DNA from 4 places in the Sinorhizobium sp. RAC02 genome. Region 1 is predicted to be linked to each of the others. Evidence: predicted binding sites of a transcription regulator. Region 1 holds the regulator's gene; each other region holds the start of a gene.
The links. Region 1 encodes LexA, which represses DNA repair genes until DNA is damaged. Its sites were predicted from a motif close to TGTTCNNNNTGTGTTCNG; they were not measured.
Positions count from the first base shown of each region.

Region 1 (3,436 bases):
GCTGAACATGGTGCTCGCCGCCGGAACCTTCCTCGTCGGTGCGCGCATGCTGATGGCGCTGATACCGGGTTTTGCCGAGCGCTACCCCGCGAAGAAGTTCGCGGCCGTCGGCGCCCTGGTTATGGTGACGCTCTATATTCTCGTTTCGGGTGGCGCGATTTCGGCCGTGCGCTCCTGGATCATGATCTGCGTGATGCTCGTCGCCGTGTTGTTCGGGCGCGCGGCCATCAGCCTGCGCAACGTGGCGATCTCGGCCATCCTCATCCTGCTGGTCACGCCCTCTGCCGTGACGAATCCCGGTTTTCAGATGTCCTATGCCGCAACGCTGGGCCTCGTGGCCGGCTACGCCGCGTGGCGCGAGCGTCCGATCCAGCGCGAAAGCCGGGGAGGGCCGTTTGCGCTGTTCGGCGGCGCTGCCGGCCGCTTCATCGGCGGGCTCATCCTCTCCTCGCTGATCGGCGGCTTTGCGACGCTGGTCTACTCCATTGGCCATTTTCACCGAATCCCAGCCTATGGGCTTGCCGGCAACCTGCTGGCCATGCCGGTGATCAGCACCATCGTCATGCCCTTCGGTCTGATCGCCGTGCTTTTGATGCCCTTTGGCCTCGATGCCATTCCCTTCGCGATCATGGGCAAAGGCATCGAGTGGATGATCACGCTGTCGACATGGGTAGCCGGCTGGAAGGGCGAGATCGTCACCGGCCGCATCCCTGCAACCGCCTTCTTGCTCATCGGCATCGGCAGCGGCCTCGTCTGCCTCCTGCGCACCCGACTGCGCCATGCCGGCACGCTTCTCGTCGTCGTCGGAATCCTTGTCGCCTGCTGGCCCGCTGGAGGCACAAGGCCGGAGATTCTCGTGTCGGAAGATGGCCGCCTGGTCGCCATTCTGCGTGGCGAGAAAGCAGCGACCAACCGCGCACGGCCACCGGATTTCATCTATGCGCAATGGCGGCGCGCCCTTCGCCTCGAAACACTGCTGAAACCCGAGCTACGCAAGACGAGCGGCCTGACAGTCAACATCGAGAAGGAGGACCCTGCCACTACGGCCAGGCAGAAACGACCCCGCCGCGAAGCCGACCGACAGAAGGCCAAGGCGGCCATGGCCGCAGCATTCGATACAGCCCGCACTCACGACAGCTTCATCTGCGAGACAAAAGCCTTCTGTGCCGCCATTTCCCCCAGCGGTTGGCGCATCGTGGCGCTGGAGGACCTCGCCTTCCTCGGTACGGCCTGCGACGGTGCAGACCTCGTCATCGTGCCCGTCGCAATCCGTTTGGAAGCTTGCCGTTCAGGTGCACGCCTCATCACGGTTCGCCATCTGAGGCAAACCGGCGCCCTGGAAATCCAGCCGGCGGCCGATCCCGCAAACTCTGCCCTCTCCGACGCCCTTTTCACCCCGGCTGTTGAAACGCTTCATCGCCCCTGGTCACGACACCGCACCTATGATTGGCGTAGTGGTACCTATGAAGCGAGCGGATGACAGCGCGTCGTGATCTCTCAAGTTCACTCCCCAAGCCTTGGTTTCTCGATGTTTTGCAGGCGTTATTGCTAAACCGCCGCACGCGTTTACGCGACACGCTTTAATGGTAGCGGCGAATAAGCCCGACGAGCTTGCCCTGAATCTTGACGCGGTCCGGTCCGAAAATACGGGTTTCATAGGCCGGATTGGCGGCCTCAAGCGCGATGGATGCGCCCTTGCGGCGGAAGCGCTTCAGCGTCGCTTCCTCGTCATCGACCAGCGCCACGACGATTTCACCGGGATTGGCAGTGTTCGCATTGCGAATGATGACGGTGTCACCGTCGAGGATGCCGGCCTCGATCATCGAATCGCCCTTGACCTCCAGCGCATAATGCTCCCCGCCACCGATCATTTCGGCCGGCACGGTGATTTCATGGGTATTGTTCTGGATCGCCGAGATGGGCACACCCGCGGCGATGCGTCCCATGACCGGCACGGAAACGGAGGAGGGCATGTCTGCCTGGCTCGACGTCCGCTGGGGCGGAGCGGCCGGCACCGGCTGCTTGCCAAGGCTTCCTTCGATGACCGATGGGGAGAAACCGCGCCGCGGCTGAAGGCTGGGCGAATAGGCCTCCGGAAGTTTGATCACTTCTAGGGCGCGGGCGCGGTTTGGCAATCGCCGGATGAAGCCACGCTCTTCAAGCGCCGTGATGAGCCGGTGAATACCCGATTTCGAGGCGAGATCCAGAGCATCCTTCATTTCATCGAACGACGGCGGTATGCCGGATTCCTTCATCCGTTCATGGATGAACAAGAGAAGTTCCTGTTGCTTACGTGTCAACATCGCCGTCCACCCCAGAATCGCGAAACAAATATAGAACATACACTATCTGTTCCATATGTGTTCTGCAAGAGGCCCGCACCTACAGAAGCGTTATGACAGGCAGTGCGCTGAGTAATTGAACGCCTTCGGCGCTTCTTGCCCTTTGTTCTCGGCCGCGGAAGGCGACGCCACAACCTAGCGCATCTCTTGCGAAATGCGAGCCGGTCGAAGCCTTGGTCTTCGCGGGATTACTTGGGACTTTTTTCACCCCATGCGGCAGGCTCGAAAATACTGCAAAAGCCTGGGGGTCAAGGGTTCGAGTGGTGAGCGCGCAGGGATTCGAACCCTGGACCTACTGATTAAAAGTCAGTTGCTCTACCGGCTGAGCTACACGCTCCCAGGCGGTGCGAAGACGCCCCGCGGAAGTGCGCGGAACATAGGCAGGAGGATTTGCCGGGTCAACCCGGAAAATGCGATGAAAAACAGCTTTTGCTGCATTTTGCCGCGTTCTCCAAAAGGTGATTGGCAGGAGAGGGCTTCGGCCGATACTAGGAAGCGCAAATGAAGGAGCGGGCGGGGCGTTTTCGGGCCCGAACCGCTTTCCCGCCGTCGCGGAGTAGCCAGTGTCGATTGCCGATATTTCTCTTCTAAGTGCGCTGCTTGCCGGAGCGCTGTCGTTTCTGTCGCCCTGCGTGCTGCCGCTCGTGCCGCCCTATCTCTGTTATATGGCGGGCATTTCCGTGGATCAGTTTCGCGGCAACGACGCGGTCGCGGTCCGGCGGGATACGCGCGGGGCGGTGCTGCTGGCGGCGTTCTTCTTTACCCTGGGCTTTGCCACGGTTTTCGTGGCGCTGGGCGCCGGGGCGTCGACGATCGGCATGGTGCTGCGCCGGCATCTCGACATCCTGGCGCAGATCGGCGGCGTCATTATCATCCTGATGGGCCTGCATTTTCTGGGATTGCTGCGCATCGGGCTTTTTGCGCGCGAGGCGCGGTTCCAGGGCGGCGGCAAGCCGGCGACGGCATCGGGCGCCTATGTCATGGGACTTGCCTTCGCCTTTGGCTGGACGCCCTGCATCGGTCCCGTCCTTGGGACGATCCTCGGCGTTGCGGCCGCGCGGGAAACGGTCAGCGACGGGGCGATGCTGCTTGCC
Region 1 is NZ_CP016450.1:1,273,094-1,276,529, forward strand. It holds gene BSY16_RS06040 (ComEC/Rec2 family competence protein) at 1-1,480, shown strand, start outside; gene lexA (transcriptional repressor LexA) at 1,581-2,303, opposite strand; tRNA gene BSY16_RS06050 (tRNA-Lys) at 2,604-2,679, opposite strand; gene BSY16_RS06055 (cytochrome c biogenesis CcdA family protein) at 2,906-3,436, shown strand, end outside.

Region 2 (3,436 bases), 310 kb from region 1:
AGCGTGTTCATCGCGGCCTCTGCCGCCGCGCGGCGTGTGGCGGCGGGGTCGACGAGGTCCGGCGGGTCGGCGCGGCCGGGATCGGCAAGGTCGCTGACGCCGATGCCGATCAGGCGGTATTTCGTGCCGTCCGTTTCCTTGCGCAGAAGCTCCATGCCGGTGCGGAAAATCTTGTCGGCGAGCATGGTCGGATCTTCGAGCTTGCGGTTGCGCGTCCGGCTCTTGAAGTCGGCGGTTTTCAGCTTGAGCACGACCGTATGGCCGGCAATGCCGGACTTGCGCAGGCGCGCGGCGACCTTCTCGCTGAGATGGCGCAGATGCGCGACCAGCGCGTCATAGCCGGAAATGTCGTCGAAGAAGGTGGTCTCGGCCGAAACGCTTTTCGCCGGATCGTTAAGATGCACCTCGCGCTCGTCCTGGCCGCGGGAGAGATTGAACAGCCGCTTGCCCATAACGCCATAGCGGCGCATCAGGTCGGTTTCCTCCATGGTCTGGAGTTGGCCGACGGTGCGGATGCCGTCGCGCTCCAGCGTCTCGGCAAAGGCCTTTCCGACGCCCCAGATCAGGCGCACCGGCTTTTCGCGCAGAAATTCCAATGCCTCGGCTTCGCCGATGACCGAAAAGCCGCGCGGCTTGTTGAGATCCGAGGCGACCTTGGCGAGGAATTTGCAATAGGAAAGCCCGATCGAGATGGTGATGCCGACTTCCTTCTCGACGCGCTGGGCGAATCTGGCGAGCACGCGGGCAGGGGGATCGTGATGCAGGCGCTCGGTCCCCTTCAGCTCCAGGAAGGCCTCGTCGATGGAGAGCGGCTGCACGAGCGGTGTCAGTTCCTGCATCATCGTCCGGATTTCGCGACCGACGCGCACGTATTTTTCCATATCCGGCCTGACGACGACCGCATTGGGACAGGCTTCCAGCGCCTTGAACATCGGCATGGCTGAGCGAACCCCATGGACGCGTGCGATATAACAGGCCGTCGAGACGACGCCTCGTTTGCCGCCGCCGATGATGACGGGCTTGTCTGCAAGGTCCGGATTGTCGCGTTTCTCGATCGACGCATAGAAGGCGTCGCAGTCGATATGGGCGAGCGTCAGGTCGTAGAGTTCGTCATGATAGACGAGACGCGGGCTGCCACAGCCCCGGCAACGGCGCAGTCCGGCGGGCTGCCCGGTCAGGCAGTCGCGGCAGAAGCCCGGAAAATGCATGGTCGCGGTGCTCATGATCGGGAACAAATATTGAACATCGCGACATTACTGCTTAAGTTCACGAGTCTCAACAGTCGCCGAGGCTGAATGCATGACAACGCACAGGCATACGCACATCGGCCTTTTCGGGCCGGGTGGTCAGAAATCGTTGCTGCCATACGGGCCCGAAAGGATCGCGTGGGCACGCACGACCGCTTCCGGCTGCGCACCCGTCGCTGCGCTGAACGCCAGCAATGTCGGCTCATGCTCCATCAGGAAATCGACGATGCCGGCGAGGAAAGCGGGATCGTTCACGGCGTTGCGGACCTCGGCGGGCGCGACACCGGTCAGGGCCAGGAAACGAGAGAGCAATTCGGGCTCGCCAGCAAGCCAACCGAGGATGGCGACGGCGGTAGCCTCCGCGTCTTCTGTCGCGGGTGTATCTTTTTGGCTTTTCATCGTTTTTCCTCGGGAAATTTACCTTTTAATCAACCAAGTGACGCTAACGTACTCGCAGTCGGGCTGGGCGATTTCGGCTTTGCCGCAACTTATCGATCTCCCAAAAGGTTGCAAGGCCGGCGAGAGGAACAGGGACGCACGATGCCCAAACAGGTGATGATTGTCGAGGACAACGAGCTGAACATGAAGCTCTTCCGGGACCTCATCGAGGCATCCGGATATACCACGATCCAGACCAGGAATGGTATGGAAGCCCTTGATCTTGCGCGAAAATACCGACCTGATCTGATCCTGATGGACATTCAGCTTCCAGAAGTTTCCGGCCTTGAGGTCACCAAGTGGCTGAAGGAAGACGACGAACTGCACGTCATTCCGGTGATTGCCGTCACGGCCTTCGCCATGAAGGGCGACGAGGAGCGTATCCGCCAGGGCGGCTGCGAGGCCTATGTCTCCAAGCCTATTTCGGTGCCGAAGTTCATCGAGACCATCAAAACCTATCTCGGCGACGCGTGAGGCCGGCCAATGACAGCGCGCATTCTCGTCGTCGATGATATTCCCGCCAATGTGAAGCTGCTCGAAGCACGGCTGCTTGCGGAATATTTCGACGTGCTGACTGCCGACAACGGCTACGATGCGCTGGCGATGTGCGAGCGCACGCAGGTCGATCTCATCCTGCTCGATATCATGATGCCGGGCATCGACGGTTTTCAGGTTTGCGAACGCCTGAAGGCCAATCCGCGCACTGCCCATATTCCTGTAGTCATGGTGACGGCGCTCGACCAGCCATCCGACCGCGTCCGCGGCCTGAAAGCCGGTGCCGACGATTTTCTCACCAAGCCGGTCAACGACCTCCAGCTCATGTCGCGGGTGAAAAGCCTCGTGCGCCTGAAGACGCTGACGGACGAGCTGCGCATGCGCGCGGCCACCGCACGCGCCATTTCCATGGAAGAGGGGCTGGATGATTCCCTGGGCGACGAGCCGGGCGATGTTCTCCTCGTCGACGGGCGCGCCAGCTCGCAGGAGCGGATTGCCCGCACGCTGAAGCCGATTGCCGATGTCACCTCCATTTCGGATCCGCAGGCAGCGCTCTTCCAGGCGGCTGAAAGCAATTTCGAGCTGGTGATCGTCAATGCCAATTTCGACTCGTACGATCCGTTGCGCCTGTGCTCGCAGCTGCGCTCGTTGGAGCGCACGCGCTTCCTGCCGATCCTGCTGGTCGCCGAGCAGGGCGATGACGAACTGGTGGTGCGCGCGCTCGATCTCGGCGTGACGGACTATCTGATGCGGCCGATCGATCCGAACGAACTAATTGCCCGCAGCCTCACCCAGATCCGCCGCAAGCGCTGCAACGACCGTCTGCGCGCCAGCGTGCGCCAGACCATCGAACTTGCCGTGACGGACGGGCTGACCGGCCTGCACAACCGCCGCTATCTCGATACGCATATGAAGCTCTTGATCGACCGCGCCACGGCGCGCGGCCGCCCGCTATCGGTCTGCATCACCGATATCGACCGCTTCAAGCTGGTCAACGACACCTATGGTCATGATGCCGGCGATGCCGTGCTGCGCGAGTTCGCCAACCGCGTCCGGTCCGCCGTGCGCGGCGCCGACCTTGCCTGCCGCTACGGCGGCGAGGAGTTCGTGCTGGTGATGCCGGATACATCCGCGGAAATGGCCGTGGGCGTCGCGGAGCGCCTTCGCACGATCGTCGAGCGTGAACCGTTCCGTATTCCCGGTACGGATGTCTCTCTGGCCATAACGGCGTCGCTCGGACTTGCGTCCCTGTTGCC
Region 2 is NZ_CP016450.1:1,579,201-1,582,636, reverse strand. It holds gene BSY16_RS07610 (DNA polymerase IV) at 1-1,223, opposite strand, end outside; gene BSY16_RS07605 (DUF3572 domain-containing protein) at 1,347-1,646, opposite strand; gene BSY16_RS07600 (response regulator) at 1,788-2,159, shown strand; gene BSY16_RS07595 (PleD family two-component system response regulator) at 2,169-3,436, shown strand, end outside.
Region 2: BSY16_RS07610 (DNA polymerase IV) is a predicted target of LexA. The motif match lies at 1,228-1,245, and genes of this name have one in related genera.

Region 3 (3,436 bases), on a different replicon from region 1:
ATACTCCCCATTCGCAGACGCTCAGGATGGTCGTGATTATCACATGGTAGACTCGGCATAAGCCCGGCGACAGGCGGTCTGGCCCGCGCGACTGCCTCCCTACAATGTGCAACTTTCGCACGATGCTTAAAGGGCGAGAAAGCCCATGGCATGAAGAACGAGCCAAAGTGGTAAGCCGACGGTCGCCAAGGTCGCAGCGCCCACCGACAGCCACTTAATTGAATAGGCGCGCCGAGCGCGCTTTGCGTCCCACTCGTAGACCATTTGAAACTTCCCCTTCGCTTGAAATCAAACACGGGTTACGGGGCGAGTCGAGTCATCAGAAAGATATAGAGAAGAGCAATGGCAAACCCTAAGCTCACCATGCTCGCCGCGTGCACGTCACTTTCACGCGTACGGGCGCGTGCCGCCAATCTATGCAGGGCGCAGTGTTTAGACGCCAAAGAGAATCCACGGCGGAATGCCAAGCATCATAAGCCCGGCTACCACCAGCGCCCCAGCCGCTAAAAGAGTATGGTCTTGCTTTCTTTGCTCTTGCGATCTGCCTCTCATAGCGCTCTCCCAGCTTGACTGATCGGACGCTCAAATTCACATTCGGCCCTCTTTGTTCCGACCTCCACCACAAAAGTAAAACGCCGTGAACGGAGCGGCATCCTTTGCCGCTCTGTGGGGCCGTACCGTATTTCCGAACGGCTTCTCCACCTTCCGTTTGAGGTGCTTCATGCGGTCGCCTACGGGCGGAGACGCGAGAGGACATTTTCCCTCGCCGCTATGTTCTCCGAGGTCTAACCGGAGACGTGCGGCCAGGTGCAGCCTATTGGTGCGGAGCTCCAGAAAGGCGCGGTTGGCGCGCTCTGCCGGTGAAAGGATTGGGGCGGTCGGAGCGTATTCGGATGGGGAGCTCGGCAAGAAGCACCAGCGCGCGCCGCCCGACGGCCGCCTTCGAAGGTACCAGTTCGGAAAACCGCCGCGATCCTTTCTACCTCCCAGATAAGGCTGTGATTGGACAATGAGCTGGCGTCGGGCTGTCGCGGGAAGGGAGCTATGCCTATGGAACGTTGCCGGTGATAAATAAGACCGATGGAGACCTCCACACCTTGTCCCGCGGGGGTGGGAAGCTATCTAACCTGCAGATTGGCAGAGGGGGGCGTGCTTGACCGAGTGGCTGCAAACGATTGGGGCAAACTTCGACTTCCTTCCGCATCTGGGGTCGCTTCTCTTCGCCTATGTGCTTGCCTTACCGATCGGTTGGGACCGCGAAAAGCACGAGAGAAGCGCCGGCCTCAGGACGTTTCCCCTGGTGGCGATCGCAAGCTGTGGCTTCATCCAGGCCGCGGAACCGCTCATTAGTGGCAACGCTGAAGCCACCGCCCGGATCGTCGAAGGTTTAATCACCGGAATGGGCTTCATCGGAGGCGGCGCCATCCTCGTCGTGAAGGCCAGCGTACGCGGCACGGCAACGGCCGCAAGCCTATGGGCGACGGGCGCTATCGGAACCGCCGTCGGGCTCGGCTCCTTCGACACGGCAATCGTGCTCTCTCTCGTAACATTTCTGACGTTGCGCACCCTCTCAAACCTCAAAGAAGAGGGCAAGGATGACCGCCGGGAGGGCGAATAACGCTCCTGGGTCGCTGATGACGGTGAAATAACCCACGGAGTTTGCTCGTCGGCTATCTCGCATAGGCTTCTTCCATCACTAGCTTTGTTACGCAGGTCTCACCGTCACAAGATTCGCCCTCTGAACGGCGTTCGGTATTCTGCGCGTCGAGTGGCCGACAATCCTGACGAACGCTATCTGCATTTGCCTTTCCGGACTAATCCTCATCAAGACGCTCAGCGCGAAGGCCGCATCGAACGGTTGACACCCTAATCGTGTATCTGCCGCGCCGGCATGCTGCTTCGATGATCTTTGGAGGTCGGTGCTCCGCCCCGCTTCCCCTGAAACATTCTTTCCAATTGACTACACAGGAAAGAACATATAGTGAACATATATGAAGAAATCGCTGCAGCAACGCTTGGCCATCCTGTCGGATGCCGCCAAATACGACGCCTCGTGTGCCTCGAGCGGAACAGTCAAGCGCGACTCCGCTCGAACCGGCGGGCTGGGCTCTACGGAAGGGGCGGGGATTTGTCATGCCTATGCGCCGGACGGGCGGTGTATTTCGCTCCTCAAGATCCTGCTCACCAATTTCTGCATTTTCGACTGCGCCTATTGTATCAACCGCTCCTCCAGCAACGTGGAGCGCGCCCGCTTCACGCCGGAGGAGGTCGTATGGCTGACCCTCGAATTCTATCGACGCAACTATATCGAGGGGCTGTTCCTGTCCTCCGGCATCATCCGCTCGCCGGATCACACGATGGGCGAGATGGTGCGGGTGGCGCGGGACCTGCGCACCGTGCACGGTTTTCGCGGCTACATCCACCTGAAGTCTATTCCCGATGCCGCTCCGGAACTGATCGAGGAGGCCGGGCTTTATGCCGATCGCCTCTCCCTCAATATCGAACTGCCGACCGATGCCGGCCTTGGGCGCTTCGCGCCGGAAAAACGTCCCGAGGGAATTCGCCGCGCGATGGGGGAATTGCGCCGGAAGATCGAGGCGGCCGATGACCCGACCTTGCAGACCAAGCGGCGCAAGCGTTTCGTTCCCGGCGGCCAGAGCACGCAGATGATCGTCGGCGCCGATGGCGCGGACGATGCCACAATCCTGAAAACCAGTGCCCGGCTCTATAGCGGCTACGGGCTGAAGCGCGTCTACTATTCGGCCTTCAGCCCCATTCCCGATGCCTCCCGCGCGCTGCCGCTCATCAAGCCCCCGCTGGTACGCGAGCATCGGCTTTACCAGGCGGACTGGCTCTATCGGTTCTACGGTTTCGGCGTGGAGGAGATCACCGGCGCGACGGGCGGCATGCTGGATCTCGACATGGATCCCAAGCTCGCCTGGGCGCTCGCCAACCGCCAGGATTTTCCGGTTGACGTCAACCGGGCGGAGCGCGAGCGGCTGCTGCGTGTGCCTGGCCTCGGCACGAAGACGGTCACGTCCATTCTCTCCAGCCGCCGGTTCCGGCGTCTCAGGCTCGAGGACCTAGCGCGGCTCGGCGTTTCGCTGCGCAAGGTACGTGCCTTCATCGAGGCGGAGGGCTGGGTGCCGCTGCGGCTCGCAGATCGCGCCGATCTGAAAGCGCTTTTCGCGCCGAAGCCGGAACAACTCTCGTTGCTCTGATGCAGACGATCCCGCTTTCCGGACGAGGCGATTTCTCTGAGTGGCGTGATGCGGCGCGGGCCCTGGCCGCGGCCGGCATTTCGCCCCGCATGGTGGATTGGCGCATCCGTGGCCTAGGCGATGAACTGTTTGCTGCCGATGCGCTGCCGGATTTGCCGAAGCCCGACGAGAGTGCGCCGCCGCTCACCGTGCCGCCCGCGTTCCTGTCCTTGGCC
Region 3 is NZ_CP016452.1:702,132-705,567, forward strand. It holds gene BSY16_RS24445 (MgtC/SapB family protein) at 1,154-1,618, shown strand; gene BSY16_RS24450 (putative DNA modification/repair radical SAM protein) at 1,992-3,221, shown strand; gene BSY16_RS24455 (UdgX family uracil-DNA binding protein) at 3,221-3,436, shown strand, end outside.
Region 3: BSY16_RS24450 (putative DNA modification/repair radical SAM protein) is a predicted target of LexA. The motif match lies at 1,971-1,988, and genes of this name have one in related genera.

Region 4 (3,436 bases), 880 kb from region 1:
CCTGATAGCGCGCAAAAATCTCGGGAACGAAACGGATGACGAGGCCAACGGCAAGGCTGACATCCGCCGCCCGCACGAAACCGAATCGCTCCAGCGGCGTGATGAGCCGGGTGATCTCGTCCATGAAGGCGGAAATGCCCGTCGTCGCGGTGACGGCCGCGGCCAGCAGCACCAGCGTGGACAGGCGGCAAAACACGACGAGCGCCTCATGCAGCGAATGAAAGAGATAGTTCGCCACTGCGACAATCAGCACTGTGAACAGCACGAACCGTGTGCGCCGCGCTGCTTCCCGGATGCCGATGCCGGTCGACAGATAGAGCCCTGCAGCCAGCACAAGCGCGGGTACGAGAAGGCGCAGGTCCGAGGTAACGAAGAGCACAATGGCCGCGACGAAAAGCACAATCAGCTTGCCGCGCACGGGCATGCGATGCAGCAGCGAAGTGCCCTCGATGTCGAGCCCGTTCAGCATGCGGCGATTTCCCGGTAGGCGCGGATCGCTTCGGCCGGGTCGCTGTCTGCGGCAAGCCGCCCTTCGTGGAAGACCAGCACCCGGTCGAAGCCTTCGAGTAGCGCAAGGTCGTGCGTGATCACGAGCACCTGCTCCGGCAGGCCTTCGATGGTGCGCGCGATGAGCGCGCGGTTCTTCAGGTCGAGCTGGTTGGTCGGCTCGTCGAGGATCAGAAGCTCCGGGCCGGTGACGAGCACGCTTGCAATGGCGCCAAGCTGCGTTTCTCCGCCGGAAAGCTCATGGACACGCCGGCGCGCCAGGTGCGAAATGCCGAAACGCGCAAGCACCGCCTCGGTCTTCTCCGCGATCTCGACCTTGCCGAAGCCGCGATTCTTCAGGCCGAAGGCGATGTCTTCGGAGAGGATCGGCAGGATCATCTGGTGCTGCGGGTTCTGGAAGATGAAGCCGGTTTTTCCGCGCGCGGCAACCTCGTCCGCCATCGTATCGAGCCCGCCCACCGTCACTGTGCCGGTCGTCGGTTTGACGAGGCCGTTGATCAGCCGCGCCATGGTCGTCTTGCCGGAACCGTTGAGGCCCACGACACCGATGCGCTGCTCGGCAAGCCGTAAATCCAGCGGCTGGAGCGCGGTGCGTCCGGCATAGCTCACCGTGGCGGCAGAGAAAACGATGTCCAAGAGCGGGGTCCCGGTTCGCAGATGGGTGGTGGACCTATAAGCAATTCCAAGGGAACTGCGAAGCGCTTTTGTGTCGGTGCCTGCAATAATGTTGAACAATCGACGGAAAATGTTGAAGGAGCTCGCATCGGCCTGATGTCCGCCGACAGAAAATGACTGGAACAAAACGGGAATATGTGTCTATCATCCAGCCATGACGATTCTGCTTTCCAATGCCGAGGCCCGGCGCATCTTCCTCGCCCGCCAGGGCCTCAGCGGACCACCCGGTCGCCTGCTCGGCAAGGCAGGGCTGTTGCAGCTCATCCACGATATCGGCTTCGTGCAGGTGGACAGCATCGCCACCGTCGAACGGGCACATCACCAGATCCTCTTCTCGCGCAACCAGACATACCGGCGCGAGCACCTGACGGAACTGCTGGAGACGGATGGCGAGCTCTTTGAGCACTGGACGCACGATGCCTCCATCATCCCGAGTGAATTCTACCGCTATTGGAAACATCGTTTCCGCCGCAAGGAAGCGTCGATCCTGGAACGGTGGCGCAGATGGCAGGGCGAGGGTTTTGACGCCACATTCGAGGAAACCTATGAGCGCATCGCCTCCGGTGGGCCTGTCCTATCGCGCGATCTGAAAACGGACGAGCATAAGTCCGGCGGCTGGTGGAACTGGCATCCGAACAAGACGGCGCTCGAATTTCTCTGGCACACCGGCAGGCTGGCGATCGCCCGGCGGGAAAACTTCCAGAAGGTCTATGACCTTACCGAACGGGTCGTGCCGGCGCATCACCATGAGCCGGATGTCGAACATGACGCCTTCGTCGACTGGGCTTGCCGCAGCGCGCTGACAAGGCTGGGCTTTGCCACCCATGGCGAGCTTGCCGCCTTCTGGGCGCTGATCTCGCCGGAGGAGGCGAAAGCCTGGGTGGAAACGCACCGAGACGAACTGCGCCCCGTCGCCATCGAAACGGCGGACGGCGACAAGCCGCGTGCCTCCCATGCTTTCGCCGACTTTCCGCAAAACCTCGGCGATATCCCCGAGCCGCCCGCAAGACTACGCGTGCTCTCGCCCTTCGATCCGCTGATCCGTGACCGCAATCGCACGGAACGGCTGTTCGGTTATTTCTACCGCATCGAAGTCTTCGTGCCGGAGCCCAAGCGGCAATACGGCTACTATGTTTTTCCGCTGCTCGAAGGCGACCGCCTCGTCGGCCGCATCGACATGAAGGCCGACCGCAAGGCCGGCACGCTCGACGTCAAGCGGCTGTGGTGGGAGCCGAAGGTCCGCGCCTCGGCGGGGCGGCTGGAGAAGCTGGAGGCCGAGCTGGCCCGTCTGGCGAAGTTCTCGGGCGTGGAGGAGGTGCGGTATCTCGATGGGTGGCGCGGGGAGGGCTAACGCCTTTTCCCAAAGGCGTTGGCTGGAACGGCGCGGCTGAAGGATGGTGCGGCCGATTGCGCGCGCGGCACCGCCGCCATGTTCGGCTTTAGCTGGAGAGATGGCTCCGCTCTGCCAGCGGAAAAGCGCCGCTCGTCGAGGTCATCCTCTGTTTCCGTTCGGCCCCGCGGGGTGAAAATGGCGCGGCGCAGGCCCGACGAGCGCAGCAGGGCGAAGCCAGCGGCGACAACCGCTCCGATGATCCAGAGGAGCCCGACCATCAGCTGGCCGCCGACCCCGCGTGTGGGTGTGTCGGCTTCCGTCAGTCCGACTGCCGGCAGTACGAACTGTTTGACCTTTTCCTGATCAAGTCTGACATAGCTGGACTTGCTCTTGAAATAGCCGACCCATTCTCCGCCACCGAACGTGCTGAACTTGTAGCCGAGATCGTAGAAGCCCTTGTCCTGGAACTTGAACGCCGTGATATCTGGCAGTTCCTTGACGAAGACGACGGATGAACCGCCGCCCGGGATGGGAATGATGACGGGCAGGGATTGAGGTTTCGCCCGGCTGCCGCTGAAGGAAAAGCCGCGACGGCGGGCCTCGGCATCATCGGTGAACGACAGCGCGGCCAGCATTGTCGCCAGCAAGAGAACGACGAACAGACGCATGGAAATCCCCCAGCGGTTTGCTGAAAGGGGATGGTAGAGTCAAATCTACAACTTCCGGTAATCGGAATAGTTAAAACTCTTTCCATTCCGTAGCGGTGGGGAAAAATGCGCGGCGTGGCTCTACGCCGAGACCGGCCGTCCACCGAAGGCACCCCTGGCGCTTTCCGTGAGCGCCCGGAATTTCTCCGACGCGCCGGCGAGCTTCGCGTCCCATTCGGGGTCCGGCACCTGGCCGCGGATCGTGTCGAAATAG
Region 4 is NZ_CP016450.1:2,155,503-2,158,938, reverse strand. It holds gene BSY16_RS10370 (energy-coupling factor transporter transmembrane component T family protein) at 1-469, opposite strand, end outside; gene BSY16_RS10365 (energy-coupling factor ABC transporter ATP-binding protein) at 463-1,143, opposite strand; gene BSY16_RS10360 (winged helix-turn-helix domain-containing protein) at 1,337-2,533, shown strand; gene BSY16_RS10355 (hypothetical protein) at 2,530-3,183, opposite strand; gene BSY16_RS10350 (hypothetical protein) at 3,304-3,436, opposite strand, start outside.
Region 4: BSY16_RS10365 (energy-coupling factor ABC transporter ATP-binding protein) is a predicted target of LexA. The motif match lies at 1,301-1,318, and genes of this name have one in related genera.